3 regions of the Ferdinandcohnia sp. SAFN-114 genome follow, and region 2 is predicted to be linked to each of the others. Evidence: riboswitches for the same ligand, from Rfam matches in the RefSeq annotation. Region 2 holds a riboswitch; each other region holds the start of a gene.
The links. Region 2 has a riboswitch for cyclic di-GMP ahead of ACR65M_RS25185 (hypothetical protein). Riboswitches for the same ligand answer to the same signal wherever they lie in the genome.
Positions count from the first base shown of each region.

Region 1: it holds a riboswitch for cyclic di-GMP, as region 2 does, so the genes downstream of both, ACR65M_RS05800 (methyl-accepting chemotaxis protein) here and ACR65M_RS25185 (hypothetical protein) in region 2, are expected to answer to the same signal.
Region 3: it holds a riboswitch for cyclic di-GMP, as region 2 does, so the genes downstream of both, ACR65M_RS08840 (sensor domain-containing diguanylate cyclase) here and ACR65M_RS25185 (hypothetical protein) in region 2, are expected to answer to the same signal.

Region 1 covers NZ_JBPFDQ010000012.1:21,642-36,487, forward strand. Annotated here, with positions in the region: gene ACR65M_RS05780 (sodium:solute symporter family protein) at 1-374, opposite strand, end outside; gene tagU (polyisoprenyl-teichoic acid--peptidoglycan teichoic acid transferase TagU) at 753-1,685, shown strand; gene ACR65M_RS05790 (hypothetical protein) at 1,867-2,319, shown strand; gene ACR65M_RS05795 (DUF4083 family protein) at 2,408-2,557, opposite strand; gene ACR65M_RS05800 (methyl-accepting chemotaxis protein) at 2,752-4,419, opposite strand; cyclic di-GMP riboswitch class I at 4,508-4,593, opposite strand; gene ACR65M_RS05805 (Gfo/Idh/MocA family protein) at 4,932-5,903, opposite strand; gene ACR65M_RS05810 (YwzD family small protein) at 6,222-6,350, opposite strand; gene ACR65M_RS05815 (hypothetical protein) at 6,480-6,845, opposite strand; gene ACR65M_RS05820 (hypothetical protein) at 6,992-7,783, opposite strand; gene ACR65M_RS05825 (YecA family protein) at 7,820-8,077, opposite strand; gene ACR65M_RS05830 (LysM peptidoglycan-binding domain-containing protein) at 8,598-13,985, opposite strand; gene ACR65M_RS05835 (YvrJ family protein) at 14,301-14,471, opposite strand; gene ACR65M_RS05840 (DUF2922 domain-containing protein) at 14,533-14,748, opposite strand; gene ACR65M_RS05845 (DUF1659 domain-containing protein) at 14,785-14,846, opposite strand, start outside.
Region 2 covers NZ_JBPFDQ010000129.1:224-9,822, reverse strand. Annotated here, with positions in the region: gene ACR65M_RS25200 (hypothetical protein) at 1-120, shown strand, start outside; gene ACR65M_RS25195 (hypothetical protein) at 259-594, shown strand; partial or broken gene ACR65M_RS25190 (helix-turn-helix domain-containing protein) at 1,610-1,732, shown strand; cyclic di-GMP riboswitch class II at 1,725-1,807, shown strand; gene ACR65M_RS25185 (hypothetical protein) at 1,995-2,372, shown strand; gene ACR65M_RS25180 (hypothetical protein) at 2,738-3,271, shown strand; gene ACR65M_RS25175 (hypothetical protein) at 3,268-3,666, shown strand; gene ACR65M_RS25170 (hypothetical protein) at 3,660-3,890, shown strand; gene ACR65M_RS25165 (hypothetical protein) at 3,913-4,140, shown strand; gene ACR65M_RS25160 (hypothetical protein) at 4,219-4,386, shown strand; gene ACR65M_RS25155 (hypothetical protein) at 4,477-4,809, shown strand; gene ACR65M_RS25150 (hypothetical protein) at 4,830-5,117, shown strand; gene ACR65M_RS25145 (hypothetical protein) at 5,257-5,499, shown strand; gene ACR65M_RS25140 (hypothetical protein) at 5,563-5,706, shown strand; gene ACR65M_RS25135 (hypothetical protein) at 5,746-5,928, shown strand; gene ACR65M_RS25130 (hypothetical protein) at 5,965-6,288, shown strand; gene ACR65M_RS25125 (hypothetical protein) at 6,716-6,967, opposite strand; gene ACR65M_RS25120 (YhjD family protein) at 7,094-7,468, opposite strand; gene ACR65M_RS25115 (DUF6018 family natural product bioysynthesis protein) at 8,349-8,711, shown strand; gene radC (RadC family protein) at 8,788-9,432, shown strand; gene ACR65M_RS25105 (hypothetical protein) at 9,501-9,599, shown strand, end outside.
Region 3 covers NZ_JBPFDQ010000021.1:254-7,829, forward strand. Annotated here, with positions in the region: gene ACR65M_RS08825 (gluconate:H+ symporter) at 1-1,071, shown strand, start outside; gene ACR65M_RS08830 (hypothetical protein) at 1,276-1,722, shown strand; gene ACR65M_RS08835 (YxcD family protein) at 1,710-1,997, shown strand; gene ACR65M_RS08840 (sensor domain-containing diguanylate cyclase) at 2,154-3,344, opposite strand; cyclic di-GMP riboswitch class I at 3,684-3,747, opposite strand; gene ACR65M_RS08845 (ABC transporter ATP-binding protein) at 4,029-5,138, shown strand; gene ACR65M_RS08850 (ABC transporter permease) at 5,128-5,946, shown strand; gene ACR65M_RS08855 (ABC transporter permease) at 5,936-6,739, shown strand; gene ACR65M_RS08860 (ABC transporter substrate-binding protein) at 6,736-7,576, shown strand, end outside.

The DNA of each region.
Region 1 (14,846 bases), on a different contig from region 2:
GCAACTAATTGTTGTGTTGGAACATTGTAGCGCATCGCTAAATATTCTGTTGGTGATTCAATATCAAGCTTTGTTCGTAGCTTCGACCACCTTGGTGCCATAATGTACGCACCTAAAATAACAGATAAAACTATTGGTATCGCCCACCAAACATACAAACTAAACCCATGCGTATAAGCTAAGCCTGCGTATGCTACAAAAACCGCGCCACTATACCCTCCGACATGGTGTGAAATACCACCTAGCCACCAAGGAAGCTTTCCGCCAGCAACGAAGAAATCTTTTGAACCCTGTACTTTATTAAACGACCAAAAACCAATGACAACCATAAGTAAGAAAAATGCTATAATGACTCCCCAATCTAGACCACTCATGTTTTTTCCCCCTTTAAAAAATATTCTTCCATCGACCCTTAAACAATTTAACGGCATGTATTTTTAATTGTTTCGTACCCACCCCCTATAATTAATCCTAATATATGACTAATTATTTTAAAAATACCACAACAGATTTAATTTGTAAAATAAATTAGAAAATTTTGTACCTTGTTACATTTTCCTGCAGATTTGAGACTCTACTAATCTAACATTTTGGATAGAGTTACAAATACGCACACACTTTTGCTCTCTTCGCTAAATTTCGACCTACATAGACATTTTCTCACGCAAATCTGAAACCTTTTCTGCCTCTAATACGTCTAATATATTGTGCAGTTTTTGATTATCCTAATCTTAAAAAAGGTGTTGATTGAAATGAGTCGTGTTGACCGCCATTCGAAACAGAAAACGAAGCGGAAATGGCCAAAGGTTATTGGAACGATCTTTCTTGTTATATTATTAGCTATCGGTGGATACGCCGTCTATTTATATCAATCAGTAGCGAGTACGGTTGGAAAGATGCATGAAGACCGAGGTCCTTCCGATAAACGAACTACACAGATCGATATCAGTAAAAAGGATCCGATTTCCATTCTGCTCATGGGTGTTGATGAACGCTCGGGCGACAAGGGTCGTACTGATACGTTAATTATGGTTACTGTGAATCCAAATACGAATTCCATGCAAATGTTGAGTATCCCTCGTGATACACGCGTTGAAATTGTTGGCAGAGGAACACAAGATAAAATCAACCATGCCTACGCATTTGGTGGCGTTGATATGACGATTGATTCCGTCGAGAACTTCCTAGACGTACCGGTTGATTATTATATAAAGGTAAACATGGAAGGTCTGCAACAAATCGTTGACGCGCTTGGCGGAGTTCAAGTGAACAGTACATTTGCGTTCTCATATGATGGTGCGTCATTTTCCGAAGGAACTCAAACTCTAAACGGAGAAGAAGCCCTTAAATATGCAAGAATGCGCTATGACGATCCTCGTGGTGACTTTGGTCGACAAGATCGTCAAAAGCAAGTCATCCAAGGGATTATCAACAAAGGAGCAAGTTTCTCTTCCGTCACCAAATTTGATGACATTCTTGGAGCACTTGGCAATAACGTCACAACCGACATTTCCTTTGACGAGATGAAAACTATACAGGCAAACTACAAGGATGCTCGTCATAACATTGAGCAATTCAGCATCGATGGAGTCGGCAAAACCCTAGACGCATGGTACTGGATCGTCTCCGAAGACGAACGCCAAGCTGTCTCAACCCGCTTGAAAAAACACTTAGAAATCGAATAGGTAGATATGCCAAGGGGTTCGGTGGGACACAGGGACAGGTCCCTTGTCCCACCACATCTTGGAATTAGAAGTTGTAAACAACCGGTTATAATACCGGTTGTTTTTTTATGCCTTACATGTTTTCCTCCTTTTTCCACATACTAATGGAACAGACTCATTGTTTCAAAGGAGGGTCCTTATGATGAAATTCAAATTTTTACTTTGTATAGCATTATTATTTCTTTCGGTATCGCCTGCTTCTGCTGCGGAGAAGAAGTCACCGTTTTTTGGTGTGAGCGCTACTGTCGTACAGGTCGAGGAAGGTACATTTGAGGTGAAAACGAAGGGCGCTGAGGAAAACGAAGGATTTGTTTTTTCACCTAGAGGGGTAAAAGGTGGAGAAACGATTATATTTGAGGTGCAGGTGAAGGGCGAGGCCGCCGTTTACTTACTTGTGGATGAGACTGATGCAAGAGGAACTTTTTTAGCTGAGACGGTTTCCCCGGTGATTGGCTTGCATGATCCGTGGCGAACAATTCAGCTTGAGGTCGAGTTGCAGGATACCACCTCCCAGATTGACGCGATGGTACTCACGAACAAACAAGAAAAAACCAAATTCATGTTTCGTAATGTAAAAGTAAGTGTTAAAAAATAAAGGATGCCAACACAGGCATCCTTTTTCTGAAATAAAAACTGGTCACCAACACTCTCAGAAAAAAAGACCTGGGATTCTCTCCCAAGTCCTACTCTACTTTTTTCGATATTTCATCTAGCTTCGCTTCCATTCGTTTAACCCGCTTTGAGAACCGTACCACATAAACGAGTACCGCTATTATACTTAATGGAACGAGAAGTGCAAATAATTGAAAAAGAATGTCACCGATATTTACCACTACGGGAGTCCCTCTCTTCCTTTTTTCTATAATATACCATGGCACTTGTGGAGGAGTCCATCAGCCTTCTGGGGCAAGGAACCTGTCCCAGTGTCCCAAGGTTCAGCTGGGACCCAAAGTGGAGGTTACAGCGGCGGCTGGAACCCTGGCACATGAAATCTGCCCTAAGGGTCCTTCCCCCAGCACTATTTGTCTCAGGCTTGGATGAGTTCGTTTAGTTCGCCGGCGTTTTCTTCGAGTTGTTTGGCGCTTTTGGCGACTTCTTCCATGGAGCTACTGGATTGCTGGGCGGTTGCGGATACTTGTTCAACGCCAGCAGCTGATTCTTCAGCGACAGCCGCAATTCCTTCGATGGCACCGCTAATCTCTCTTGTATCGTCAAGTACCCCGTATAACGAGCTTGACATTGCTTCTATTTGTGTACCGATTTCTTCAATTGTTCGTTTCAATTCATTAAAGGTTTTTCCGGTCGTTTGAATTTGGTTGGTGCCTTCTTCAACGGATTGATAGCCGTCATCTAAGGATTGAACGACCTGCTTTGATTCTGTTTGGATACCTTTTACAATCTCTGTGATCTCTGCGACCGATTTACCAACCTGTTCTGCAAGCTTTCGAACCTCATCGGCAACAACCGCAAATCCTCTTCCGTGTTCTCCTGCGCGGGCTGCCTCGATTGCTGCGTTTAATGCTAAAAGATTCGTTTGCCCCGCGATCTCCTGAATAACTTTAACAAGCTTCGTAATCTCGTTTGTTTTATGGTCCAGACCAACAACAAGCGCGTGTGACTGTTTCATTTTTTCATAGATGCTCGACATTTGTTGAATCGATGTTTCCATATATGAACTGCCGTCGTTTGTCATGGCAAGCATGCCTTGTGATTGTTCCTTAATACTATCGCCCTTAACCGCTACATGCATGATTTCGTCCGAGAACGTGGACATTTTTTCAATTAATGTGGTAGCAGACGTCGCCTGGTCTTCTGCACCGCGTGAAAGTTCCTCCATTGTGACTGCTATCTGCTGACTGCCCGCCATAACCTCATCCGCATACTGGGTCAATTCTTCACTTTGACCAGTGACACTGTCGGAGACGACAACCATTTTCTTAAACATGCCTTTTAAATTTTCATTCATCTCATTAACCGCCAAAACAAGTTGACCAATTTCATCTTTGAGCTTCGTTTTAATTGGGGCTGATTGAAGATTGCCATTGGAAATCGCCTTCATTCGACTTGCGACACTTTTTACCGGTCTAGCAATCACCACAGAGGTATAAATCGAAATCACAATTCCTAAAATAATCACAGCAGCTGTGACCAGAAGTCCTACGAAGTTCACTGATTGACCATATTTCACAACGTCCGTACCCGTTGAGACAATCTGTCTTTCTCGATCATCCGTGAGCTTTTTAACTTGTTCCATCAATTCATTTGACTTCGGCTGGATATACGTCTTCAAATTATGCATCGCAAGCTCAGTATCCCCGCTATCATAAGGGGCAAAAACTTTTTCCTTCATCAATTCACGCCAATTTTTCATTTCCCTTATAAGCTCTTCAACCTCTTTTACCTTCATTGCATTTAATTTTCGATCCGTTAAATCAAATTCTACCGAGTAAACATCATACTCATTTCTATAGGTATCATCCCCATACAGTACATACGCCCTCGCAAGCGCAATACTCTGGGCAATATTGTATTTCAAACTATCATATTCTAGTAAAACTGAGAGTTCCTCCGACACAACATCGTCCGTTTTCTGATTCATATTGGACACCGCTATGTAATTATAGGTCGCTAAGCCTATACAAAGGATGATAATGGCAAAAAAACTAACAAATAACCTTGTTCGAATACTTTTCATCTATGGTACCTCTTCCTCGTAGAATAGTAGAAAATCAGGCAAAAAAATAAGACCAATCACTAAAAGAATGGCCCAACAAGCGTACATTATTGGCAGCCAGGCGATCATGGTACAGTGTACGGTAGACCCTAGGCTTTGCGTCCAATCCTTTCGGAGAGTTTGCCCTATTCTGATATACGTTTTCTTCTATTAGTATATAAGTTTTTCTACTCTTCAACAATAGACCACATCATAATTCCCATTACTTTTTCACTACTAATTCTAGCAACAATTTCATAAAATCTTCCTTATTCGCCGGTAGAACCTCAGGTAACTCCACATTCACCTTCATCATCTTCGAATCCCTCCATTTTTCTGGGACAAGTGACCTGTCCCTGTGTCCCATCTTCTAGTAATCTAGTATTGCCGGATTTTTGATAGATATACATGTTTGGGAGAGAAATTTTGATAGATTTGAGTAAGGGAGAGTAAAAAAGGAAGAAACGAAAAAAGCCAGCCCGGGGGCTGACTTTTTAGTTACGAGCGGAAGCAAGTGCCTGCTCGATCACGCGCATATTTTTCAACGTTTCATCAAGGTTGTACATCGGTTGTTTATTAGAAAGAACACTTTCTGCAAAATGCTCCACCTGAAGCTTATACTGGTCACCTTGCACCGTTTCTTCACGTTGGCCTCCTTCGTTGTTCACCACAAGCACACCGTTTCCACCTTCATTGTCAGGACGGAATGCATGCTTCACTACGATCGAACCTTTCGTGCCGACCACTTCATACTGCTCCTTAAATGATTGCTCAAAGCTAACATCAAAGTTCGCAATTACGCCACTTTCAAACTTCAGCGTACCTGCTGCCGTAATGTCGACGTCATGTGTCGGGTGAATGTTTGCAGCTGCCTTCACTTCAACTGGCTCTTCACCCGTAATCAAACGACTTGCATGGATGCAATAGCAACCCACATCATATAACACGCCGCCACCAAGATCCTTTTGCATCTTAATGCTTCCAGAATTCAAATCATGGAGGAAGGAGAATGTTGAGCGAATTAACTTCACATCACCAATTTCGCCTGTTGCGATCATTTCTTTTACACGGTTATGCTGTGGATGGAACTGATACATGAACGCTTCCATGAAAATCACATTGTTTTCTTTAAAAGCTGCCGCCATCTCTTCCACGTCTTGTGAGGTCAATGCTGCTGGCTTTTCACAAAGCACATGTTTTCCGTGCTTCGCAGCTTCAATCGCCCATTGTTTATGTAGTTGATTTGGAAGCGGAATGTACACCGCATCAATTTCAGGGTCATTCAATAAATCGGTGTATGATTCATAATGCTTTGGAATGCCAAGGTCAACAGCAAAGTCTTTCGCCTTCCCGCTTTCACTCGCAACAGCCACAACCTCTGCATTATGTGCACGCTCCATCGCTGGAATCACTGTATTTCTCGCAATTTTCGCGGTTGATAAAACACCAAAACGAACCTTTGTCATCTGAGTTCCTCCTAAATTATTGAATCAAATGCGCCTTGGCGTATTTGCGCCCGATTTTTTTTCGAGCTATCTCGAAAAAATCCCACTGAAAAATCGAGGCATCCGCCGGAGGCATAACTTTATTCAGCCAAGGGTTGCACTCCTTAAATTGTAAACTCTTTTACCATTGTCTTACTAATATAAGTAGTGGACTTCTAAGCAATAAAGTTACTAAACAATTACATATTCTCATATTTTAGGAGATTACGAAAGGTTTTATCTTGAAACAAAAAAAGCCAGAGTTCATCCTCTGACTTCATCCTTAAATTTCCTATCGAATTATGCAGATTGGCAATCTTTTAATTTACCAATTAGATCCTGCATAACCTCTTCAGTTGTAATAGAAGATGTTTCTTCTACTTTTTTCTGAATGTCTACCATTATTTTTAAAAGTTGTTCAGAACTCATACTTTTTACCTACCATTTTCATTTTCCAATTAAAATCCATTTTACACTATTCAGCAAACTTTGCAAAGGAAAATTGTGACAAAATTTTAACAAAAAATCCCTAACGATTTGTCAGGGATCAAAACTTACTTATTGTATTGGAGGAGGTCCGTCACCCATATGAACTCCATCCGCAAAAACTGATAATAACACTTCGCCATTTTCGTGAACAAACGGAACAGCGACCATTGTGTAGACTTTCCCCTCAGAGTTAGGCATTTTTATTGCCATAATCTGATTAGCCCCGACAAACTGGTATCCGTTACTCTTTTTATCTGCTTTCACCACTTTAAATTCATTCGATTTCAATATGCTCGCAACCGCCTTGTTACGCTCTGCTCCTTGCAAATAGTCGCCACATCCACAACCATCCCCATGTGCAAATGCAGTATTTCCGGGTAGGACAAGTATTAACAACACCAGCACAATCCCTAAAACTTTGACAAAGTTCCCCATTCAAAACCCTCCCTTTAGTAGCTACATTCTACAGATTACACAGAAATCGACAAATTCCTTTATTTTCTGTAAAAATGGTACTAAGGTCGGATGCACACTTCTTTTAACCCCAAAAAAAACAACCCATCAAATGGATTGTCACGGTTTTAATCGAATAAAAATTCATCATCTAGATCAGGGCCATTGATCATTTCATCGTATTTCTCAAGCTCTTCCTGAAGGACTTTTTCGAGTTCTCTAAATTTTGTCGAGATGCTGCTTGGCGACACATCAAATTCTTCCGCAAGTTCCTCATGCGTAGAAAGACCTTCATACGGATAGATCATTTCAAGCATATAGACCAAAGCTGCCTCATAAATGCCTGTTTTGATAATCCTTGGGTTTTTGCGTTCGCAGTATTTATGCCATAGTGAAAGTCCAATTCCTACGATTTCCTCGTCATAATCGTACTCTTTCATCCGAATCTGAAACATTTCGGCGACCTCTCGCTGTTTGGAGGTCTGCCAGTGGTAATCATCCGCCGTTACTTTCGCCTTTCCGAACATAAAAACCATGAATACATCGATAAATTCATTGGACATAAACTCAACTGGACTGGTCTCACTGCTTTTTTCAAAGAGTTCAAGAATCATGTTTCGCATATCGCCCGCATATTCCGTTGGCAATTCAAGAAATGTCGGGAAAAAGATTGAATTTGCACCGGCAGGCAACAACGTTCCGAACACAAAATAGCCTGCCTCCACATCTGTTTCCATCTCATAAATTCGCACTTGATGCTGCTCACCCGTAAAAATATCCTGAACCTTCATATACGTTCTTTGCTCATCAACCTTTGTCACCATATATGCAGACGGTCTTGCAGCCTTCCATCTCTGTAAAAGGTCGCGTGTTCGTGGGCGGCTATATTTTGGACCGTAAATATCAACATACTCTTCCAAAATCGTTTTTCCATCAGTCGGAATCGAACTAATGATTCAAACGCGCGAAAAGAATGAAAATAAATCATAGACATCATCTGGAAGCTCATTAAAAATATCACTATACTGATCCAGAACGTCATCAAAAAACTCTTCATACAAATGGATGGCGTACTGGAACATATCATGTTGGACATCGTTCAGTTCATTTTCAACGACTTGATCAATGGAAACAACCGTAGACCGTCCGCAGCATCTTTTATACTTTTTTCCACTCCCGCACGTGCACTGGTCATTCCGTCCCGCTACCTTCATGAATTTCATTCACCCTTCTCTGTTATCCTATGACACTATCATATCACATCTTCTGGATATATCAGTGGGTGTTGTGGCCAATTGGCGATAAATTCATTCTATTGTTAATATTTCTTATCTTACCTGTGAAAATCAGCATTATTATACTTGCTATCGGCAATGGTAGATGATTGTTTTTATTAAAATAAAGACAATCTAATAACTTGAACAAAGATTTACGGCTAATATTTAAATTTTATGGCCAATAAATGACGTTTTCGGCCGATAATCGAAAAATATGGCTGATAAACAGAATTTATGGACGATAGCGCTTCGCCTCAAATTTTGCGAGGTAAATGCACCGGGGATTTACTGTCACTGTTTGAAATTTACTGTCACTAGCCGGAATACTGCCGCTATTCCAGATTTACTGCCACTAATCTCAAAATACTGCCACTAATCAAATTTTACTGCCACTAGCCCAAATTCACCCCCACTACCAAAAACCCGAATGCCCACAAAAGGCATTCGGGTCTTCAATCTAAATCTGGATCTTCAACGTTTGTCCGATACTGAGTATGTCGCTTGTTAAGTTATTGGTTGTCTTAATGTTTGCAACGGTCGTGTTATATCGCTTGGCGATACCATATAAGGTTTCACCGGATGCTACAGTGTGAACCACAACGTTTGTTGGGACTTTTAATACTTGCCCAATGTAGATCATGTCTGATGTTAAGTTGTTGGCATTTTTAATGGCGGTCACGGTTGTGCCATTTTTAACAGCAATTCCTGACAGCGTATCGCCCGCTACAACTGTATAATTCACCATATACACAGGTGCAGTTGTGCTAGGTTCAGGCGCAGGAGGTGGAGTTACCACATTTGCCTCGTCCGTTGGAATCCGTAAGACTTGGCCAACAAACAGTAAATCTGTCGTTAGGCCATTGGCTTCCCGCAATTCGCTTACGGTTGTATCGTTTCGATTGGCAATTCCCCAGAGTGTATCGCCTGCCGATACGGTGTACGTTTTATAGTTTTGAGTTGGCCCCGTATACACTGGTGACACGACAGGAACGGTGTTTGGCAATGTCGTCGTGTAACTGTTCCAGACATTTTTATTTTCCTGGCCTAGACTCCAGTTGCCGACACCACGAATATTATATTTGCCGACGAGCTCAAGCTTCTTACTTATGGACTCTTCATTTTCAAACCATATCGTATAAGTGCCCGGAGAAAGTGTCGTGCCGTTTATTACGGTCACGGGATCGCCTTTTTTAATCGTGATAATCGCTTTTGGCGTTTTACTCACTTCGTCAAATACAACGTTACCATTATAGCGATCAATCATCGTCTGGACCTGCGTGTTCGAAATTCCGTATCCGCCATAGCTTTGACCCTCAATCCAATAGCGTCCAAAATGCGCAATTCCAAGGACAATTTTATCTGGCGCTACATTTTGCGCGAGCGCATACTGGATTGACTTTTCAACCCACGAATAACTTGCGACTGACCCAGGGTCTCCTCCCTGATAGCTCTCATCGTACGCCATAATCATGAGATAATCGGCATACTTCGCAAGACTTGTGTAGTCATATGACCCATGCCAGCCTGCTGTCCAGCCATTTGGATTCGCTGCCACCGCAACTGAAACTTCCTTTGTCGGTGGGATTTTTTCACGCAGCAATCTTACAAATTCCGTATAATTTGCACGGTCAGCATCCGTCACATTTTCAATATCTACATTGACACCATCCAAGTTGTAGCGCGCGATCGCATCGGCAATTTGCTGAGCCGCAAGCTCCTTGTTTGCAAGCATGGCACGACCGACATCACGATTCCAGTGATTACTTAAAAACGGAACAACACGAATTCCTTGGCGGTGCATTGTCTCGACAAAATTCGGATCTACCTGGTAAGTAAGTTTCAGCGTTCCATCCGCGTTAATATCAAAATAACTTGGCGACACAATGTTTACCGCATGTCCTGTGGAATTTACCGTACTCACATACTGCTTCGTATTACCAAAATACATGTACCCAAGATTGACAACTTCACTCGCCGTAATCGGCAGGCGCAATGTCTGATTCGGCTGTATCGTACTACTCGTCAAATTGTTTAGCGACATCAATGCATCAACGGTTGTATTATAGCGCTTTGCCACGGCATACAAGGAATCACCCTGCGTAACTGTGTATGAACTTAACGAAACATTCGTCACCTCACTCTTATTTCCAGCGACATCGGTTTGGATAACAGATGCCGAAGCAACCTTAGAGACATTGTCGACAAATATATCTAAGGAATAAAATCCATTTTTGTCTGCATTCGCAATTCGCGTTACCAGCACCTTCTTATTGGCATCAAAGAGGGAAACCTCCACCTTTGCATTTGCCTCAGCGGTTCCAATGACGGTATAAATGTACTGCAGGTTTTCATAACGGAAGCCATTTTTCGTTGCGATTGCATTTTCAACCACCGTATCCTTCACAATTGTTGTCGCTTCAACGATGCTTCTATTTCCAGCACGGTCAGTTTGTCGTGCTTCAAAGGTTAATGGCCCGTCCTTCAGTCCCGAAAGGTTAAAACTGGCCCGGAAAGCCCCGTTTACAACCTGAGCAGTTTGCCTCACCGTTGTCGTCCCATCGCTCACTACCATCTCAACAGTTGCGCCTTCTTCAACGCTTGAGCCCGTAATTGTAAAATTGGACATGTTCCCGCTGTTGACATAGACAGGCTTATTCGATACTACACCGGCCGGTGCTGCTGTATCTTTTTCAAGCGTAAATGTTTGCGCTTCACCAACATTCCCTGCGTTATCCGTCGCACGGAAAGTAGCCTTGAGTTTGCCATCCCTGAGCGTACTTAGGTCAAAGATTTCCTCAAATCTGCCTTCGCCATCCGTTTCAATCTGTTTAGTAATCGCATTGACACCATCGGAAATTTCAACAACGACTGTAGCATGTGGCTCCACAACACCTCGAATTGGATACACCAGAACATTATCTGAAAAGATCGGCAGAGGAGTTTCCATCTTAATCTCGTTTGGTCCCACCGTATCCTTGATCAATGTCTTCGTTACTGCAGGACTTATATTTCCTGCTTGGTCAAACTGAGTTAATTCAAACGACAAATCCCCATCTGAAAACTCCGTTAGGTCAACTGGCACACGGTATTCCCCGTTTTCATCTGTAGTTGCAGTGACCATTTTTTCCTGTCCATTGCCGTTAAAAATGCGAATTTGGATGTCCGTGTTTGCCTCTGCTTTTCCGAGCAACTCGTAGTTCGCCTGGTTTTCTGTGGTGATGAAATGATCGTTGTGAAAAATGGGTGCAGTTGGCGCCTCGGTATCTTTATCAACCGTAGTATTGCTGGCATTACTTGTAATACCGGCAGCGCTCGTTTGGAACGCCGTAATCGTGAGGCTTGTGTCTAGCAAGGTGCTCACATCAACTGCGATATTGTACTCACCGTTTTCGTTTGCTGTTGTAGATGTGATAATATCAGGATTCACCCCATCAGACACTGTGATATCAACAGTTGTACCCGGCTGTGCCATACCAAAAATGTGATAACTTGATGCATTTTTACTATTAATTATCTCGGTATTGCTAATCACTGGCGGCGCAAGAGTCGTTTCCTTGATTAAGGTCGTTTGCTCAATTTTGCTACGATTTCCGTGCTCATCGATTGCACTTGCTGTGATAAAAATTTCCCCATCATTCAAGTTGCGAAGGTCAACATTGGTCCGAAACTCACCACTGTCGTTCGCTACAGCTTCTACTGTTATCTCATGGTTTACCCCATCAGATAGAACAATTTGTACAGTGGAACCTGAGTCGGCCATCCCAACCAACGTATAGCTATTCGCATTTTGTGTCGTAACCGTTTGCCCTGTATCAAGTACAGGCTCACCTACGAAAGTGTCTTTTGTTACGGTTACCTGCTGCTGTTGCGAACTATTTTGAGCTTCATCAGTGGCGGTTGCAGTAACCATGATCGCTCCATCCTTTAGACCTGATAAATCTAAATTTGTCCGAAACTCACCATTCGCACCTGTTGAAGTCATCGCTTCTACGGCTGTGTTCACACCATCTGTGGCGCGAATCGTAATGGTTGAGTTTGGCTCCGCTGTTCCTGCAAATGTATATCCGTTCGTATTTTCATTCGTGATGCTCGCAAGTTCCTGAAAAACGGGTGCATCAATAGTGGTATCTTTTTTCACTGTTAGTTTTGTTATACCACTTTCGTTACCAAATGAATCCACGGCCTTTGTGGTGATTGCAATTGGGCCATCACGCAATTGACCAAGGTTAACTAACGCACTAAATTCTCCTTTTTCATTCGCCAGTACCTCAGTGGTAATTGGTGTATTCACTCCATCAAAAAAGACAATTTGCACTCGCGACGCAGGCTCAGCCGTACCTCTTACAGGATAAGCAGTCGTAGATTGACTATTGATGATTTGCGTATTAACCATGGTTGGCGCATCTATTTTTGTGTCTTTTTTAATGGTTTGGATTGCTTCCGTGCTCTTGTTTCCTGCTTCATCCGTCGCTGTTGCTGTGATTGTTAGTGAGCCATCCTGGAAGCCGGAAAGATCAATTCCTGTCTGAAACGCACCATTTCCATCTGCTTTAACCTGTATCGTTTTAGGCTGATTAACTTCGTTAGTTATTCGAAGCGTTACTAACGCGTTTGCCTCGGTTGCACCCGTCACCTTAAGATTTGATTGATTCGCTGTTGAAACCAATGGAATTGACGCAAGTGTAGGCACGATTGGTGCAGTAGTGTCTGCAGGCGGTGACTCAGGCCCTTCTGGTACAACGGTTGGCTCCTCTGGTGGAGTCACCGGTGCTTCTGGAGCAGTTACCTCTCCCGGTATCTCTAACACCTGGCCGATCGATAAATTTGTTGAAGATAAATTGTTTGCAGCTTGTATATCGCCTACCGATACGCCGAATCGTTGCGAAATACTATATAAAGTATCGCCTGCCACAACCGTATACGATGTAGCCGGAGCTGGATTTGTCGGTGCAGGTTCTGGTTCAGTCGGTGTAGGTGCCGTTTCCTCAGGCTGTACTTGGCTCGTCGTCCCTGGAACCTTCAATACCTGCCCAATGCTAAGCACATTTGTCGTCAAATTATTAAGTGCCTTCAACTGATCAACAGTCGTACCAACTTTTACAGAAATCCCATACAACGTATCGCCCGCTTTAACCGTATAGGTTGATGTTTCCGTCGTTGGTGACGGTGTAGGTATAGTTTCTCCGACGGGTGTTGTTGCAATTGTCCCTTCTGTCGGCGGTGGTGTTGCTACTGTCTCTTCAGCTGGCGGTGGTGTAGTCGTACTTGCCGCCTGGAGTTGCGGAATTCTCAGTTTTTGGCCAATCATCAGCATGTCAGATTTTAATTGGTTTGTACTACGAATTTGGTCTACTGTCGTGTTATATCGCTTTGCAATACTATACAATGTATCGCCTGAGCTAACGGTATATGTAAAGAACGGTAGCCTTAGTTGTTGACCGACAAATAACATATTTGATGTAAGCCCATTGATTTTTTTGATCGAATCGACCGATACATTGTAGCGAGTCGCAATCGAGTAAAGCGTATCACCCGCTTTTACTGTGTACATATCATAGATGGACTGTGTTTGCCCACTAGTGGTTTGCGCTCCCACATTTGGCGCTGTTGTTCCTAAGTAAAAAGTGGTGATTAGCATCGAACCCGCTATCACCTTTGCCATCCTAACCGGCAGGTGCGGGAACTTTTCTTTTGCAAGATGGCGAATTTGTGTGTTCAGTTCCTTTCTTTCCTCATGAATATGGTTGCCAAACTCAGAGGCGAACTCTGTCATATGAGACTCCACATAGACAACTAGTGTATATTCATTATTATTTTTTTCTAGCTTATACCCTCGAATCTCCAAACGAAACACCTCCTAATCAAATGCGCCCTGGCTTATTTGCGCCCGATTTTTTTAGGCCCACACGATATGTGTTCACAAAGACGTAGCAACAGGATGTTGCGCTCTAAACCTTTGTTCTTCGCTCGATAGGTTTCCTCAAAAAATCGTGGCATCCGCCGGAGGCCCGTTATTCAGACAGATTCGAATCCACTGAATAACGTTGATACTTCTCGTCTTAGTTTCTCAACTTCCCTTTTATTCATTCCTTTTTTTAGACTTTCGACCAGTTTACCTCTATAAAAAACACCCGACTCATCCAAGTCAGGTGTCTGCTCTCTACGATATATTTTTCTTCGTATCAAATGGTGGTTCGGCCTTCATGCTTTGTGGCAGCATTTGAATCGAGTCTATGACACTATCAAGCTTTGTTTCGATTCGATGCAGCAGATAGAATGTCACGACGACTGGAAAGCCAACCTCCTGGATAAAAGGCAGTAGCTGATCCACCCCATTTTCCTCCTTTCTAAAAGTAAAGCCAACTCTCAAAAGAGAGCTGGCTCCAATTTCATTACAATTGAACTTCTTCAACATTGCGCTCTACAATACGTGCGCCTTTTTTTGCTACAATTGGTCCACCAGATGTTAGGAACGCATCCGTTGCTACGATTAAATCCATTGCTGCATTGACAGCTTGTACATCTACTGGTTCCACTGGATTTTCAATCGAAACGGTTGCTGTTTTCCCACCCAAATTCGTAAACTGCATTTCTAGTGTTTTTGCCATTCGTTACTCCCCCTTTCTTAAAATTCAACATAAAGATTACTCTGCAGTGCCTACTAACATAAAGCTATCGTTACGCTCAATGTCAGATAGTTCTAATG
Region 2 (9,599 bases):
AATTGGCAATACATACTTAGTATTGATAAAAGGATTTCTGATAAGGTTACTCCTGAAGTATTAGTTGAAATAGCTAATTCAATTGATTATCCAAGCGAAAAGAAAAATCCATTCCAATAACAGTAGTGTTTATTAAGCTAACGGGTGCGTTTCTTCAATAAGTTGAGATACTTTTTCTTCTTCAAGAAAATTAGAAAATAACAATTAAGTTAAAATTTTAAAAAACTAAGTTAAGTAAGATTTAAAGGACGGTTCTTAATGAAAAATCATATAAAGATAAATGGAAAGCTTCTTCAAACAAACAAACGTTTTTCACAATTAAAAAACAGTCAAAAGGAATGGATCGCAACGGAACTTTATATACTTTACCACAATAAGATGAAAGAAATACGTACAACAAGGAAACTCCCACCTGATCACCGCGATGCTGTTATATCGTCCCTCTATGAACAGATTCAGAATAGAGAAATATGGATTCCTTATGGTGAAGTAAAAAAATATGCATTTAGTAAAACCACAAAGATAGTAAAATCTTTTAAGAAACAATTTCCTAAGTTGAGTGAGGAAATTGAAGCCGAGCACGCTAACAAATAAAATGCAAGTCATTATTAAGCAATCGGGCGCTTATATGTAGTATGATTTTTGACCGTATTCATCGTTAATAACGATATTCAAGTAAAGTCCTATCATTGTTTACGATGAAAACTATTAACAAAATATATTAAGTAAACAAAGTTAGGGAATAGGCAGTTTGGGGTGGGTATGAAAGGCTGGTTTGCCTACTGAAACAACTGCTTCAGCCTTTCAAGACCAATCATGCCCACAGAGGCTCCAAGTCAAGTCCTTATACGCTTATTTATGGTTGGATGTAAAAAATGATAAAAGGTGCACCATTTCTGTGTTTTGAAACGGATACTACATATAAGGATGCGTTTGTTGAACATCTAAAGCCTAATTTCTTTCTAAACATGCGGAGGAATTATTTTTATCTTTCAAAACCCTTAACTTTGTAAATCTGCCCCAATGGTAAATACGGTGGCAACCAGTGGTAAACTTTGTGGTAATCGTTGGTAAATTAAATGGCAGAAGTGGTACATTCCTATGGCCGTATTAAACAACGGAGGCCGGTAGCAGCACTTTTTAGTTTATTCTGTTTCAGCTCGAGGAACTTAAAAGGTTTGGTACTTAGTTAAAAGAAAGGTTGCAGCCTAATTAAAAGGAATTATTTTTTCCGATTAATTATCAAAAACTCTTTATCTGAATAACGTGAATGAAACTCTACTCTAAATAATTATGAAAATAACCTATTGCATTAACATTGATATAATATCACTAAGTACCGTCAATTATGAAAAGTAATATAAGAGTATACATTTTAGGTGTTTTTTTGTTTTAAAACATACTTACAAATAAAAACATTAATATGATATAATCTTAATACATTAAATGTAAAATTTAACCCAAAATGTAACTTATAGTTGTAGCGAACTACTAATTTCTCTATTATACTCAATACATGAATTACTTAAATCCTAATGAGATTAAAATTAAGTTCGGACAAAAAGTCAGATTATTAAGAATAGAAAAAGGGATATAACAAGAGGAATTTGCTTATCGAACAGGGTTACATCGAAATTACATCAGCAATATTGAAAGGGGAAAAAGAAACGTTTCACTAGAAAACATTTTTCTATTATCCGGAGAAACATTGCCAAAATTTGAGGATTTATAAGGAAAGCTATGAAGGATTATTTTTACCTGGGCACTTGAATAATCCAGAGCTACTAGTGCAACCGACCTTACATTTATGTATTATAGGTGGGTTTTTTTTATTGTAGTTGAATCATTTTGATAAATAAGTAAATGTTTTTTAAATTAATTGTTAAATTCTACAATTTTCGCATTCCACATATACTACAATTGAAATAACTTAAAGGAAAACGTCAGAAAATGCCTATATTATACGAATTATTTTACGTGAGGTGTATTTTAAAATGAAAGCAGCAGAACAACTTCCAGAAGAGTTAATTTCAGATGAGATCATTACATCTTCTGAAATAAAATATTTTTTTAGAAGGTCGTATTTTATGGTAGATGATAATATGTATGTAGAACTTGTCGCACTGGCAGCAGAGTCAAGAATTAGATCGGATATTGAAGAAGAATTAAATTGCGAAGTGATCGACTCTACATCTAGAGAATTATACTTAGATTCCTCTTCGGTAGATTTTGCTATGGAGCTAAGAGAATCAGGTATTATTAAAGAAGTATATCCGCTTACAGAGGAACAGCTTAACTACCTAAAGATAAATTATAAAAATGATTTATTTTCTATAACAAAAGACACCATTTCCAAGTTAATTAAACATTGAGATAAAATGTAACCTTTGCTATAATTTAGCTATATTCTTTTAACTTTTCTTTTAAATTGCAACCATTTTCGGTTAGCAGGGTTACTAATAAACTTTCGGAGCCTTTGGGTTCATATTAAAGTAGAATCAGATTTTGACTGTCTACTTTTTATGAAAACCCAAGGGCTTTTTTGCGTTTAAAGGGGGGGAGGAATATGTGAGTATATAAAAGTTGCTCATAATTAAAAAGCTATTAAGAGAGGATGTTTAGTACATGCAGTTTGAAACATGTTGTTTTATCTGTAAGGGCCAATGTGAAACATTAATTCACATTAACGGTAAAACGTATTGTTCAACAGGTTGTCTTGAAAAGGGGGAAGTAGCTCATGTTTAAACTTACTTGCTTTGCTCCTATTCCGCCAGAACAATTAGGTACTGCACTTAGAGGATTACGTTTTGCAACAAAGAAAGATGGATTTGAATGGTATTTAGATGGCCATGTTTTTAGAATTGAGCCATTTAAAAATCAACCAAGAGAATCCATGAAAGCCTACAGAGCCTTTTTTAAAGGAGAAATTGATGGTGGTATCTATTTGTTTGATTCCTCGTTAGGCTGGTTAGATCCAATGGTCACAGGAGTCGAATTCGAATTATCCCATCACAAAATGAAAACAGAAGATTGGATTAAAGACCTTTTAAAACGTCCATCATACGAAATGGTAGACAGCAGAGGGTTATTCCAAAAAGGAAGAGTAGGGGTTGTGGTTGTTAATGGCAAAGTAACCTTTCAAATTCGTTCTTCTAAAGGTAAAAGACTGAAATTAATAGAGTGTCTAAAGGAGATTGAGCTATTGCAGAGTGAGTTAAGACCTGTTGAGTTCGATCTTTTTTCGTTCCAGGAAGAAGGTGTAGCAGTATGACATTTGATTTTTATACGAAAAACGCTAAGTTTTCAGTCGGTGAAAAAACATTTTCTAAGAATGGTGAGGTAATTGCATCGGGTGACATCTTCCTTTTTCAGATTTTACTAGGTTATCCCGCTTTGTTGATTATTACGGAGAATGAATTTTGTCCTCCTGCCATAATCAAATCAGAACCAATTACGTCTGTATTACCAGAATGGGAGTTTTTTGATGGAGTCCAAAGACCAGATAAATACACATTCCTAGTCGTTGTAAATCACGAAAGGAAATCTGTATCTAATCTCGTGTCAGCTGTAGACCAAGAACATGCAAGACAATTAATGTCTTTGCATTATGGTTCGGATACTATCATTTCGATTAAACACATAAGGATGGGGAAATTATCATGTTAAAAAACAAAGTTTTGGATTATTTTAGACCGTCATACATGCAAGAAAGACTATTTAAAATGCTAAAGACCGATGGAGTATTTATAAGAAACGATTGTCGAGTGGGTTTTCTATATTCTGTCCAAATTGGGGAGATACACGGAAAGCCCATTTTTATTGAGGTGGGATTAAAAGCTGGAAAGAAAATGATCATTACAAATGCGTTCATTGCTGAAATTGCAGCTTAATCATATTTTAGGAGGAATTATCATGAGTAAAAGTTGTGAAAATTGTCGCTTCAATACTGAAAGACCTGCGTTTGATTTAAAGAGATGTAAAGCTTGTTCTCGGACCGATAGGGCTCATTTCGAAAAGAATCCTAATGCTGCTGAAATCATGCAACTGCTAGTGGAAAAAGGCATCTATCCATCCTTGAAGAATGTAGATTCTCGTGTTAAAGCAATAAAGAAGACAATGGAAAAACAACTTATTGATTAAGAAGTAAAACGTCATGAATATACCCGTTTCAATGTTGTTGCTAAATTTGTTCCGAAAAAGATTAGCGAGATTGATTACGTGGGTTTAAATGAGTATTTCCATGATATTGGATTACTGATTCCAGTATTAAAAATGGATCATAAAGAGATAAAAAAAGAAGAGCTCCTTCTTGAGACATTGAGAGCTTATCGATACGAACCTTCCTATTATGTGAAGCCTAGCTTTAACAAAAAAGGGAGGAATTAAACAAACCTTCTCATTTTAGCCCTGAAGAATGGGGCACTTGTACCTCAACTAGATAATTATCAGCATGAATATGAGAAGGCCAAAAAAATAATGTTGCAATGTAAGGAGTTACATCAAGAAAAGAAGATTTCTCATGAATACGGTTCTGTTTCATTGGTTGCCAATGATCCGTTATATGATATCAATGCTATTTATGAGGATTTTGGAGAAGAAATGCTTATCCAGTACGGTAAGCCAGATTCTGAAAAACTACAACAATTCATTCAAAAAGGTATCATTACCAAAAAAGAAATCGACCAATTTAAAACAGTGGTTGATATTCGTTTAGATTTTATCATGATGAATCTTGATACCGAAAAACAAATGATGAGTATGCTACAGAATCGTACAATTCAAGCTTCACAAAACCGTATGAGAGCTTAAAAGATAAGGAGAGAATGAATATGAAAACACAGCAACAAATGTTTTCATTCCTCCAAAGAACTTTACTTTCACACGATGTTGAACTAGTTGGAAATAAAATTAAGGCTAAGAAACTTCTGAAATCTAGAAGTTTCTCTAGCTTTAAACTAACCTATCTAAAAAACGGTCAAGAGGTATCTCTAAATGCGGGAAAATACACAAAACGCTATACGAGTGATGATGAATTACTAAATTTAATCCATAGTTTCGGATTTTACAAAGAAAATAAAACACTCTGGGAAGAAATTAACTATGAAATGCAATCTTAAAGGACTAAAGACAATCCATCATAATCTTTTATCTTGGAAAGGCAACGAGATTAATCGAGATTATTAGAGCCGGATTTTAGCTGACCATTTTCCGAAGATTGTTAAGGACAAAGATGGTCATCCTACTGTAATTGAATTTTTGGGTCGTAAGTTTTATTCGAGAGGTGCCAAAGAGGTTACAAATGCTATTGATAACGAAAAACTAGAACAAGTTAAAACATTACTAGCAGAAACTAAGAGATTGCAGAATGAGGACGAATGGGTAAAGGCTGATGAATTTTACTTTCAACTCCTTGATAAAGGTCTCCTCGAATGGATGATTGAAGAACTTGAGGGAAAATCTAATAGTTCAGCAAAAAAGGAAAAAGGACGAATCACATAGCTCATTCATATATGATAAACCAAATTAGAGAGTATACTCTCCTTTCAATTTAGGAGGATTTTTATGGGACATTACTTTTTTAAATGGATTCAGGAGCATGGTAAAGGGAGATGGAATGTTGTTCAAGTCATTGATGATCAGGCTCGTTATTTTGTATTAAAAACCGCGGTTCTTGAAGTGATTGGGAGAAGCGGGAAGGAAAACTAATTCCTTTTAAAAAGACACATTAATAGGGAGAGAAGAATTATGAAAAATATACTAAGTAGAACTGTTATAAAAACCGATAGTGAAATGAGACAGATGCTAGAATTTTTGGGCTATGATCTAACAGATGATAGCGGAGAATTTGACCATTCACTAATGGTGTCAATAGCGTCTATGGCTGAAAAATTCAAGTGGGATGAAATAAACGAAGTTTGGTATTGTTAATGTTTTTTTCCAAGTTGAGAAGGAGAAAATTTTCAAATGAACTTAAGAAAACAACTTAAATTAGTTGAGATTCCAGATAAATTTTGGGAAACAGAATTGAATAATGACCAGGAAGGTATGAAACACTGGAAAGATTTAATGGATAAAGCTGAAAATGAATCCGATAAGGAATTGTTGAATCCAATATCTTTGAAAACCATCTTTTTAGCAATGATGTATGCAGCAAGAGAAGAAGGGGTAGAATTGGATGCAAAATATTATGAATTAGAAAATCTAATCAATGAGGAGAATGATTTAAGTCTAACTGACATGGTGGATAATATAGAACATGTTTATAAGTTCATAAAAGAAGAAGTATGAGTTCTTTTTTTGATACTTAATAAACTGACATTATAAAACTACTATAAGGAGCATCCTCTGCTAAGCATATTTTCCTAGCGGGGGATACCCCCTTTATGCTTAGTAGTGGAATAATGATATGAAGGATATTTTTGAGAGTATTAAAGGCCACATGAAAGAGGTTTATCTAGAAGGAACGCAATTAGTTGTAACGTATTCGGGGGGAAAGACAGTACCCTAATGCGAAATCCCGCTAGTTGAACTAGAGGATGGGCAATTAAGCTTAGCTATTTAATTAATCTTTGTAAGGGAAAAGTTTTCATGAATAAGCAAATGTATGAATTAGGAGATCCTTAGGAAAGGCATCGTATGCACTTTAAACAGGTTCCAATTTTGGAAGATACAAAGAAGATTCGCTATTTACTTTTCTAGTTAGCGAATCTTCTTTTTAATTATTCTCTCTAATATAACCATCTACTGTACATTCAACTAATCGTTTTAGTGATAAATATTCTTTCCTAGGTTCATTACACATGTTTAATACGCTTTCAAGAGAACCTACATCTAATTTATCATCAAAATGATAATTCACTTCGCCAGAGTATGCTTTACTTTTATAATATAAATTTACTTCAAGTACATATAATGGGTGTTTAGATTTTTCCTCTATAGGTGTTGCATCTTTATGTTCAATTATCACATTTCATCCTCCTTTCTTTATATTTTTCACAGGACAATTTATTTCGACTTTTTTGACTTTGACTATATTTGACTAATTAGATAATACAAGGGATTGGAAAAACATTCAACGGTTCCGCTCACTGTTTTACCATTGCCTTGGATTTGGGTTTCCCATGTATTTTTCTAAACGATTAGCTGCATGTTTATCTAACGCTTTATCCCAGAATTTCATTGCTCCTTCATACCCATGCGCTGTGTATTTGACCTCAATAAACATATCGTCTAATCGAACAGGGGAGAAGACTCTTATATTTAACTTTTTCATCAGTTCTACCATTGTTTTGATATCCATTCGGACCTTCTTAAGAATATGTTCATGTAATGATTGATACGCTTCTACAATTTTTAAACCCGCTTGATCAGATATCATTCGATTATATTCCAAGCATTCCAGCAGGTAAGTATGAAAAATGTATTCATATATAAGATTTTGTTCATTATCGGAAATAGGAGCTTTCATTTTAGAAACTTCCTTTATTTATTTATATTAACGACCGCTAATTTAATTCTTATTATAACGTCTATGCTCGAATAATAAATAGGTTAGCCACACATAATAAAAATGCACCTAGAATGGAACTCCCTTTTTAAGAGCCTTTTATGGCTCTTTTTATAATTTATAAATGCTTAGAATGACGATTAGGAGGGCGGAACTTAGAAATTTGCCTAATTTTCCGCAGAAATTGGCTAATTATTGTGATTTTACAAATGTATCTATAAGGGTTTAAAATTTTAATAATGCTAATAAGTTTAGTTCAGTGAATGTCTGATCCACATTCACTGATTGGGGTGAATCTTATTTTTCCACGAGTTGTATGATTACATATGTAGCTAATACGTTGCCAATTGTAGCGTTAGGTTGGAAAAGATCTTGGAAATTAGCTCAAAGTTACTCATAACATTCACCTCCTTTAAACAGAGTTGTTATACAGCTCTGTTTTTTTTGCTGGCTCCTTTATTTTAAATTCCAAATTTATACAGGTATAAAGTGAAGTGAAAAACAGCCTTTGCATATAATAGTTTTTTAGCTTAAATAGTCGAATCAAAGTTAAGTAAAAGTATCATCATATAGTATTAGTGTTCTATATACATTTACTAAACGCAATAACATGAATTATATTGTTTTTTTCTGGGAAATATAGTAATATTTAATTATATTAGTTTTACTTTTCTTTTTTTATTGCAACCTCACTTAGATGGTTAGCGGGTTTGATATTAAACGTAATGCGTCCTTTGGGATGATTCTTTCACACTTGTATTCAGTGTGTCTATGAATCTTTCTGAAGGGCGCTTTTTTTTGCGTTTTATATAAAAAATTAACTTCAGAAAGGGTGTTTTAAATGGCTCAAACTATGGCCGAATTATTCAACAAGGGTGATGTAATCGAGGATTGTCGCAAGATGGTTCTATCGAAAGGAAGGCATCAAAGAGCTCGTGTATCTGCAGAGATCATTCTTAAAGATGGTACTCGTCGTTTCTATCGCTGTCTATCTATTGAAAGTGATGAAGCTTATAATGAGGTTCTTACTTTTGTTAAGGCAATAGAAGATGCAACTGGTGAATCAGTAGTATGGAGGTTTAAGGGTGATAAAACCTACCATTTGGGATGTACTCAACCGATTCAAGTTGAGAATTCCAAATTACTTAGCAAATTAAGTAAATTAAGAGATGGGTTTATGGGATTTTTCTTCCCGGAAGCATAATAGGATTTTCTAACAGAGGCATAGAGGTGCGTCTGTATTTTTATTGCCAAAAATCGTAGAAAAGGTGGAGAAATTAATGAAAGATTTTGTTGTTAATATTCGTGAGGAAATGATGTTTTATGGAGTAGATAATACGCCGTTGCAATATCTTCTAGCGATTATTATCGGAGGAAAATTAGCGAATGCCGAGAATACAGGTATCCTAGCTGGTATAGGTATTCGTAGATTAGCAGAAATGTCTGAGATTGAACTTATCGACTTGGGGATTGGTAAGGTATCAGCTCAACGTATTGTTGCAGCTTGCGGTCTTATCGGTCACTATTTAAAGTCCAAAAAAGATGAGGAAGACTTTATCATTCGTTCCCCTGAAGATGCAGCAACATTGTTCCAAGATTTGAAATATAAAAATCAAGAACAATTTGAAGTGGCATTTTTGAATACGAAAAATAAGGTCATAAGTAGGAAAACTATATTTAAGGGTTCGTTGAATGCTAGTATAGTACATCCTCGGGAGGTTTTTCGCGAAGCTGTTAAGTTGAGTGCTGCTTCAATAATAGTTGCACACCAACATCCATCTGGAGACCCTACTCCTTCACGCGAAGACCTAGAGGTTACTAAGCGTCTTGTTGAGTGTGGAAGGATGATGGGCATCGAGCTTCTTGATCATGTAATAATAGGCGAATCAAAATATATTAGCCTTAAAGAAAAAGGACATATTTAGTTGTCTTTTAGAATTTTATAAACAAATTATTATTTAAATTAGGAAAGTGGATTTAATGTTAATCGTTTTTGGTAGTTTGTAATAGTGTTCAGGTCCTTGAATCAAAAGGTACTGGAAACAACGGTAATAACAACAATAGTCAAAATAACCCAAACAATAATAATGGT
Region 3 (7,576 bases), on a different contig from region 2:
CGTATTGCTTCTACTCTATTAAATAAGTTTGGTGTTAAAAAGGTAGAATGGGCCCTAATTATTATTGGTATGGTATTCGGAATTTCCGTCTTCTATGAGGTTGCCTTTATTATTCTAGCTCCGCTTGTTATTAGTATTGCGATGGAGGCAAAAATTCCATTCTTAAAGCTTGGAATTACAATGGTTGCAGCTACTACTCTATCACATAGTTTATTCCCGCCACAGCCTGGTCCGACTGCATTGGTCGATGCATATGGCGCAGATATGGGTATGGTTTATATAATTGGTATTGTTGTTTTTATTCCGGCAGTTATCGCGGCTGGAATCATTTTACCAAGAATGATGAAAAATTTAGATCGTCCGATTCCAAAATTAATGGAAAAACCAAAAGAGTTCACTGAAGAAGAAATGCCTAGTTTTGGTTTAAGTCTTTTTGTTCCATTAATCCCAGCAATCATGATTATGACTGCAACTATTCTAAATATGTTTATCGAAGAAGGAAGCTTGTTCCATGAAATTATTAACTTCCTAGGTAGTGCAGAAATTAGTTTACTTCTGGCTGTTTTAATCGGTATTTATGTATTTGGTATACGTACAGGTCGAGACATTAACACTGTAATGGACTCTTTCTCAAGCGCTATCAAAGGAATTGCGATGATAATCTTTATTGTAGGTGCAGGTGGTGCCTTCAAACAAGTCATTCTTGATTCTGGTGTTGGTGACTATATTGCTTCGATGATGGAAAATACTACAATTTCACCGTTGATTATGGCTTGGTTTATTACTGCCTTAATTCGTATTGCTACAGGTACAGGTGTTGTATCAGCGATAACTGCTGCTGGTATTGTAGGTCCTCTAATCGATACATTTGATGTTAGCCCAGTATTAATGGTTCTTGCAACAGCGGCTGGTAGTAACACAATCACACACGTTAACGACGCATCATTCTGGTTATTTAAAGAATATTTCGGTCTGAGCATTAAAGATACCTTTAAGACATGGGGTCTATTACTATTCACAACTTCTATTGTAGGTTTGGGTATTGTCTTGATCCTTGATATGTTTATGTAATACATTCTGCGAGCCCTAACAATTTCGTTAGGGCTCTTGTTACTATTTACCAATCGTATTTTTTAAAAAAAGCGAAACCAAACTCTGCTTTCATCGTATATAAGAGAGAAAGTTGATGAGGAGGTATTGCAAAGCGCAATAGATTGGATAATAAGGTATACTATTATAAATAAAATAACTAACTTATGGAGGTATTTCTATCATATGAAAAAGATATTATCAGCATTAGTAGCACTTACTTTGATTTTTTCCCCGCTTGGGAGCTTTGTTTTCCAAGACCAACCAACGTCTGTAGAAGCAAAGGGATACAAATCAGGTAAAAGAGGATTCAATAGTAATATTGGGAACAAAAATAAATCAAACTTCCAGCAACAACAGAAAAAACAAGACAACAATGTTACTAACAAATCTACTACTCCTACCACTCCTAAAGGTGGATTCATGTCTGGTGGATTAATGAAAGGTCTTATGCTTGGTGGACTTGCAGGATTCCTATTCGGAGGTCTTTTAGGTGGAATGGGTATGCTTGGTTCATTTTTAGGATTAATGATTAACGTTCTTGCGATTTACGTTCTGATCTCCATCATTCGAAAAATCTTCGTCATGATTAAAGATAAAAAGAAAAAAGAGACTGATCCATGGCAACGCTAATACTTTCTGAACAGGAAATTATAAATGCAGTTTGTGTCTATATCGGCTTAAAAAAGCAAGTAAAGCCTGAAGAGGTTGAAGTGGAGCTGATGTATGACGATGAGTACGGATTCTCCGCAGAAGTATACGTGAACGATCGAAAGCAGATTCTCATTATGGCGAACTTAATTGAAGCAATTCGTTTATGGCTAGGCGAATTTCTTAACCGTGACCCATATGCCGGAATCAAACTTGTGTTGGACGACGAAGAAGGCATTATTGCCCATATCAACTAAGAAAAGCGCAGGGCGCCCGTCTATCGGCGACAAGCACAAGACGAGCGCTGACAGAAGGTGATTTTTACCTTCAGAAGCGTTTGGCTTGTGACCTCGAGCCGATGGTGCCTGGAGCTTGACAACGAGTAAAAAGCTCATCCATTTGGATGAGCTTTTTTATTTCGCTATTACGATGCGTTTTTTTCCACTTTCTTTTGCAGCATATAGCGCTTGGTCGGCTGCCTTTTTTAAAGAATCTACGGTCGTTCCATGGTGTGGATATATCCCGACACCCGTACTGATCGAAACAATGATTTTTTCATTCTCCATGATGATTGGATTTTCATTGTAATACTCATTTAATGTTGCGTAAATTTCCTTTACACACGTGTCGCTGCTATTTTTAATCAGAATCATGAACTCATCTCCGGCATAACGATACCCCTCAAACTTTTCATTACATACCGTTTTCATTCCGTATGCTAGTACCTGTAAATATAGGTCACCAGCATCGTGCCCAAACCGATCATTGACCTGTTTTAAATCATCAGAGTCTATCATCATAACTGTTATTTCATCATTCTCATTTTTGATCAGTTGTGCTAAATCCTCATGGAATGCACGGTGGTTTTTTAAACCTGTTAATTCATCCGTACGAGACATTGTGTAAATTTTCTCATATAATCTTGCTGTTTCAATCGAGTTGATCACTTGCGCACCGATCATTTGTAGTAGTTCCTCATGCTCTTTCCGATAAGCAAAATCTTTAAAGCTCTGAGTTGAGATGACACCTTTGACCTGGTCATCAATGACAACGGGTACAAAAAGACAGGAGCTTGTGTCCTCGTCCCCCTCACCCATTTTCGTATCATATTCAATGTTCTGGTTTTGATGTTTGAGGTGGACGATTTCCCTTGTTTTGATGACTTTTGATGTGTAGTTTTCGCCAAAGTCTACGGTACTTGGAGGAGCTGGTTCGCCATTATCCATAATAAAGACTAAATGAATATGTTTGTCACCAGGATTATGCAATGCAATATAAAATGCATCAGTAGGCATAACACGTGAAACCATTTCATAAGACTTTTGGAGAAGGACGGATTCATTTAATGTTTTACTGCAGACTTGTGCGAAATCATGTAGGATTCGGTAATGCTTATTCATCCAATGCATGTTTTCCATTTGTTCGTTTATTTCTTGGAGTTGATTTAAAAGGGTACTGGTAATCTCTTGTTCTTCTTTTTCCTGACATGTTTGATTAAGTAAAGTACGAACCTCGTCAGAAATTAGAGTCTTCTCAGAACCAATCATCTCAATTAGTTCGCTTAATTTTTTTAGCAAGTTAAGATTCTGGATTGTTTTCTCCATGTAATCACTTCCAAATTTTTTTAGAGGATGTTCCAAAATTCGTTTGAAATGTTCCAATTCCAAAAATCTAGTAATATAGTAGCAACATATTGTTAATAAATTGGTATAAAAAAAGACTAATCATATACCGATTAATCTACGTTCTTTCGATACGAGCTGTACTCGGTAACTGGCTGGCATGTCCAAAATGAGGATGTTCCAAAACTCAGGTAAAAATGACACATAGAATTTCTGGGTTGGCTTACTTCTACGTTCCTCACGTATAATTACATACGCTCTGGTACAAAAAAGCTACGCCGCCTTGAACTTCTCGGTCCTTTTTATCTTCCATTTTGAACACTAGTGAACTTTAGCCCCTATAGTTTTGCGTCTTCATCTTTCAATGAATTTGCCCTTACTTTATCCAATTAACTCATTAAAGAAAGAGTATTTTAAATAGTACTATAATTATATTTCTATTTTCCTCTTTGGTCAATGAAATCGTTATAATCTTTTGCTAAAAACGGGAAAATTTTCCTATCCCAAATGCCCTATACACTTCTCTTGTTTCAATAAGAAAATAGTCTTCCCTAGTTTTCTGACTTGACAATTATAATTATTATTGTTTTTTTTGCCGATTCGTGTATAATTATGCCGGATTACGTTATGAATCTTATCTCTATTAATAGAAAGAAGGGGGTTGCTATGAACAGTATACCTATTATCCAATTTAAAAATGTCACAAAGCAGTATGACAATGATCCAGCTGTTCTCGACAATGTTAGCTTTGAAATAGAAAGAGGAAAATTTTATACTCTTCTCGGTCCATCTGGGTGTGGAAAAACCACGATACTTCGGTTAATCGCAGGATTTATTGAACCATCAAGTGGTGAGGTTTATTTTAATGGTAAAAAAGTAAATACGACACCTGCAAATAAACGTCAAGTAAATACAGTGTTTCAGGATTACGCCCTGTTTCCACATCTTAATGTATTTGAAAATATTGCTTTTGGGTTACGTATAAAGAAATTGAAGCAATCTGAAATAGATAAAAAGGTAAAAGAAGCTTTAAGCTTTGTTAATCTTGCAGGCTATGAAAATCGTGAAATTCAAGAAATGTCAGGTGGTCAGAGACAGCGTGTTGCGATTGCACGTGCAATTGTTAATGAACCCGAGATTATCTTATTGGATGAACCATTATCCGCTCTCGATTTGAAGCTTCGTACCGAAATGCAATACGAGCTTCGCGACCTTCAGAAGCGGCTTGGTATTACTTTTATCTTCGTTACCCATGACCAAGAAGAAGCTCTTGCCATGTCTGATGAGATATTTGTACTTAATGAAGGAAAAATTCAACAAAGTGGTACCCCAATTGATATATACGATGAACCAATCAATCGTTTTGTTGCTGATTTTATCGGTGAATCTAATATCGTAAAAGGAAAAATGCATCGGGACTTTCTCGTAGAATTCGTCGGAAAGACATTTGAATGCGTTGACCAAGGTTTTTCAGACAATGAATTAGTCGAAATTGTCATCCGTCCAGAAGATTTAGAAATTACTTCTGTTGAAAAAGGAAAACTACAAGTTGTAGTGGATTCCCAGTTATTTAGAGGAGTACATTATGAAATTTGCGGTTTGGATAAGGATGGAAATGAGTGGCTTGTTCATTCAACTAAGAAGGCTAAAGTTGGCGAAGAAATTGGACTTCATTTTGACCCAGAGGCAATACACGTTATGCGTCTTGGTGAAACAGAAGAAGAATATGATCGTCGTTTAGAGGCATACGTGGACGGGGAAAGCCATGGAAAATAAGGTAACACGTAATCTTGTTTTTATCCCTTATGCATTATGGATTCTCATATTTGTTATCGCTCCAGTTACACTTGTTCTCTATTATTCTTTTTTTGATATAGAGGGAAATTTATCTTTAGTAAACTATAAAACATTCTTCACACCCGTTTACTTAAAAATGACGCTAAGCTCTTTTTGGTATGCGTTTTTAATTACTGCTGTAACTCTATTGGTGGCATATCCTACAGCATATCTAATTACAAGAACAAAGCATAAACATCTTTGGTTATTACTAATCATTGCTCCATCTTGGATTAATCTACTATTAAAAGCCTATGCTTTTATCGGGATTTTTGGAACGTATGGAACAGCTAACGCTATTCTAGAAGTGTTTGGTATTGGCTCTAAACAATTATTATTTACAGATTTTAGCTTTGTGTTTGTGTCTGTTTATATTTTTATTCCGTTTATGATTTTACCAATCTTCAACTCACTAAATGAATTGAACCCTAGTCTGCTAGATGCTTCTCGCGACCTTGGGGCATCTAAATGGACTACGTTTCGTCGTGTGATTTTCCCACTTACGATTCAAGGGGTAAAATCAGGCTGTCAGGTTGTATTTATTCCTGCTCTATCTTTATTCATGCTGACACGACTAATTGCAGGAAACAAAGTGATTACACTTGGTACTGCCATTGAACAACAGTTTCTTGTCACTCAGGATTGGGGCATGGGTTCAACAATAGCTGTCTTCCTGATTATTTTTATGGTAGTAATTATGGTCGCAACTGGAAACCGCAAGAAACGAGGTGCTAAAAATGAAAGATAAACTGGCTATTTCTTCTAAGGCGTATCTATTTATTATTTTCTTCATTTTATATGCACCGATTTTCTATCTCGTGTATTACTCATTCAATAGTGGTGGCACGATGAGCAATTTTGAGGGCTTTACCTTGGATTGGTATAAGGAGCTATTCGGGGATACTAGACTGCTAATCATCGTGTTAAATACATTTGTGATTGCCTTGCTTTCTGCTCTTGTATCGACCATTATTGGCGTGCTTGGAGCCATTTGGATTCATTCGATTAAACAAAGACAAACTCAAAATACTTTACTATCGTTAAATAACGTCTTGATTGTAAGTCCTGATGTCATTATCGGTGCTTCCTTTTTAATTTTATTAACAATGGCTGGAATTAAATTAGGATTTTATTCTGTGTTACTTTCACATATTGCCTTCAGTATTCCAATCGTTGTACTTATGGTACTGCCAAAACTAAAAGAGATGAGTCCTTCTTTAATTGATGCAGCGAGAGATCTCGGAGCAAGCCAATGGCAGGTTCTAACAAAGGTGATTATTCCTTACATCACACCAGGAATTTTTGCTGGATTTTTCATGGCCCTTACGTATTCCTTCGATGATTTCGCTGTTACATTTTTCGTAACAGGAAATGGTTTCTCAACGCTATCTGTTGAAATCTATTCTCTTGCACGACGAGGAATCTCGTTAAATATTAATGCATTGTCAACTCTTCTCTTTATCTTTACAATGCTTCTTGTTGTTGGATATTACTTTATTGCACAACGAGGAAACACACGTGGATTGGGGGTTCGAAAATGACGAAGCTCATCCGTGCTTTTATATCAATTGCACTTGTATCTGGTGGGTTACTCTACCTTATCCACCATTTAAATTCATCTCAGGGTCTCGCTGGTGGGAACACGTTGACGATTTATAACTGGGGCGACTATATCGACGAAGAACTCATCGATCGTTTTGAAGAGGAAACTGGAATCAAGGTTATTTATGAAACCTTCGACTCTAATGAAGCGATGATGACAAAAATCGAACAAGGTGGAACCACCTACGATATCGCGGTGCCATCTGAATATATGATTGATAAAATGCGCCAAGAGGACTTACTCATCCCTCTTGACCATTCAAAACTACCAAATTTAAAAAACATTGATGAACGGTTCATGGATCTTCCTTTTGATCCGGGTAATCAGTACTCAGTCCCATATTTCTGGGGGACGGTCGGCATTGTCTATAACCCCACCATGCTTGATGGTAAAGAATTTACAAGCTGGAATGATCTCTGGGACCCTTCCCTAAAAAATGAAATTATCTTGGTTGATGGTGCTAGAGAAATCATTGGAATGGGGCTTAACTCTCTTGGTTATTCATTGAATGATACCAATCTTGACCACTTAATTGAAGCAAAGGCAAAACTGATGAAGCTTACCCCAAATGTAAAAGCAATTGTTGGTGACGAGGGTAAAGTACTGATTCAAAATCGCGAGGCTGCAATTGGAATTGTTTGGTCGGGTGATGCCGCTGATATCATGTGGGAAAATGAGGATCTGAACTATGTCGTACCAAGCGAAGGCTCTAACCTCTGGTTTGACAATATGGTCATTCCGAAGACAGCCAAAAATATTGATGGCGCACATCAGT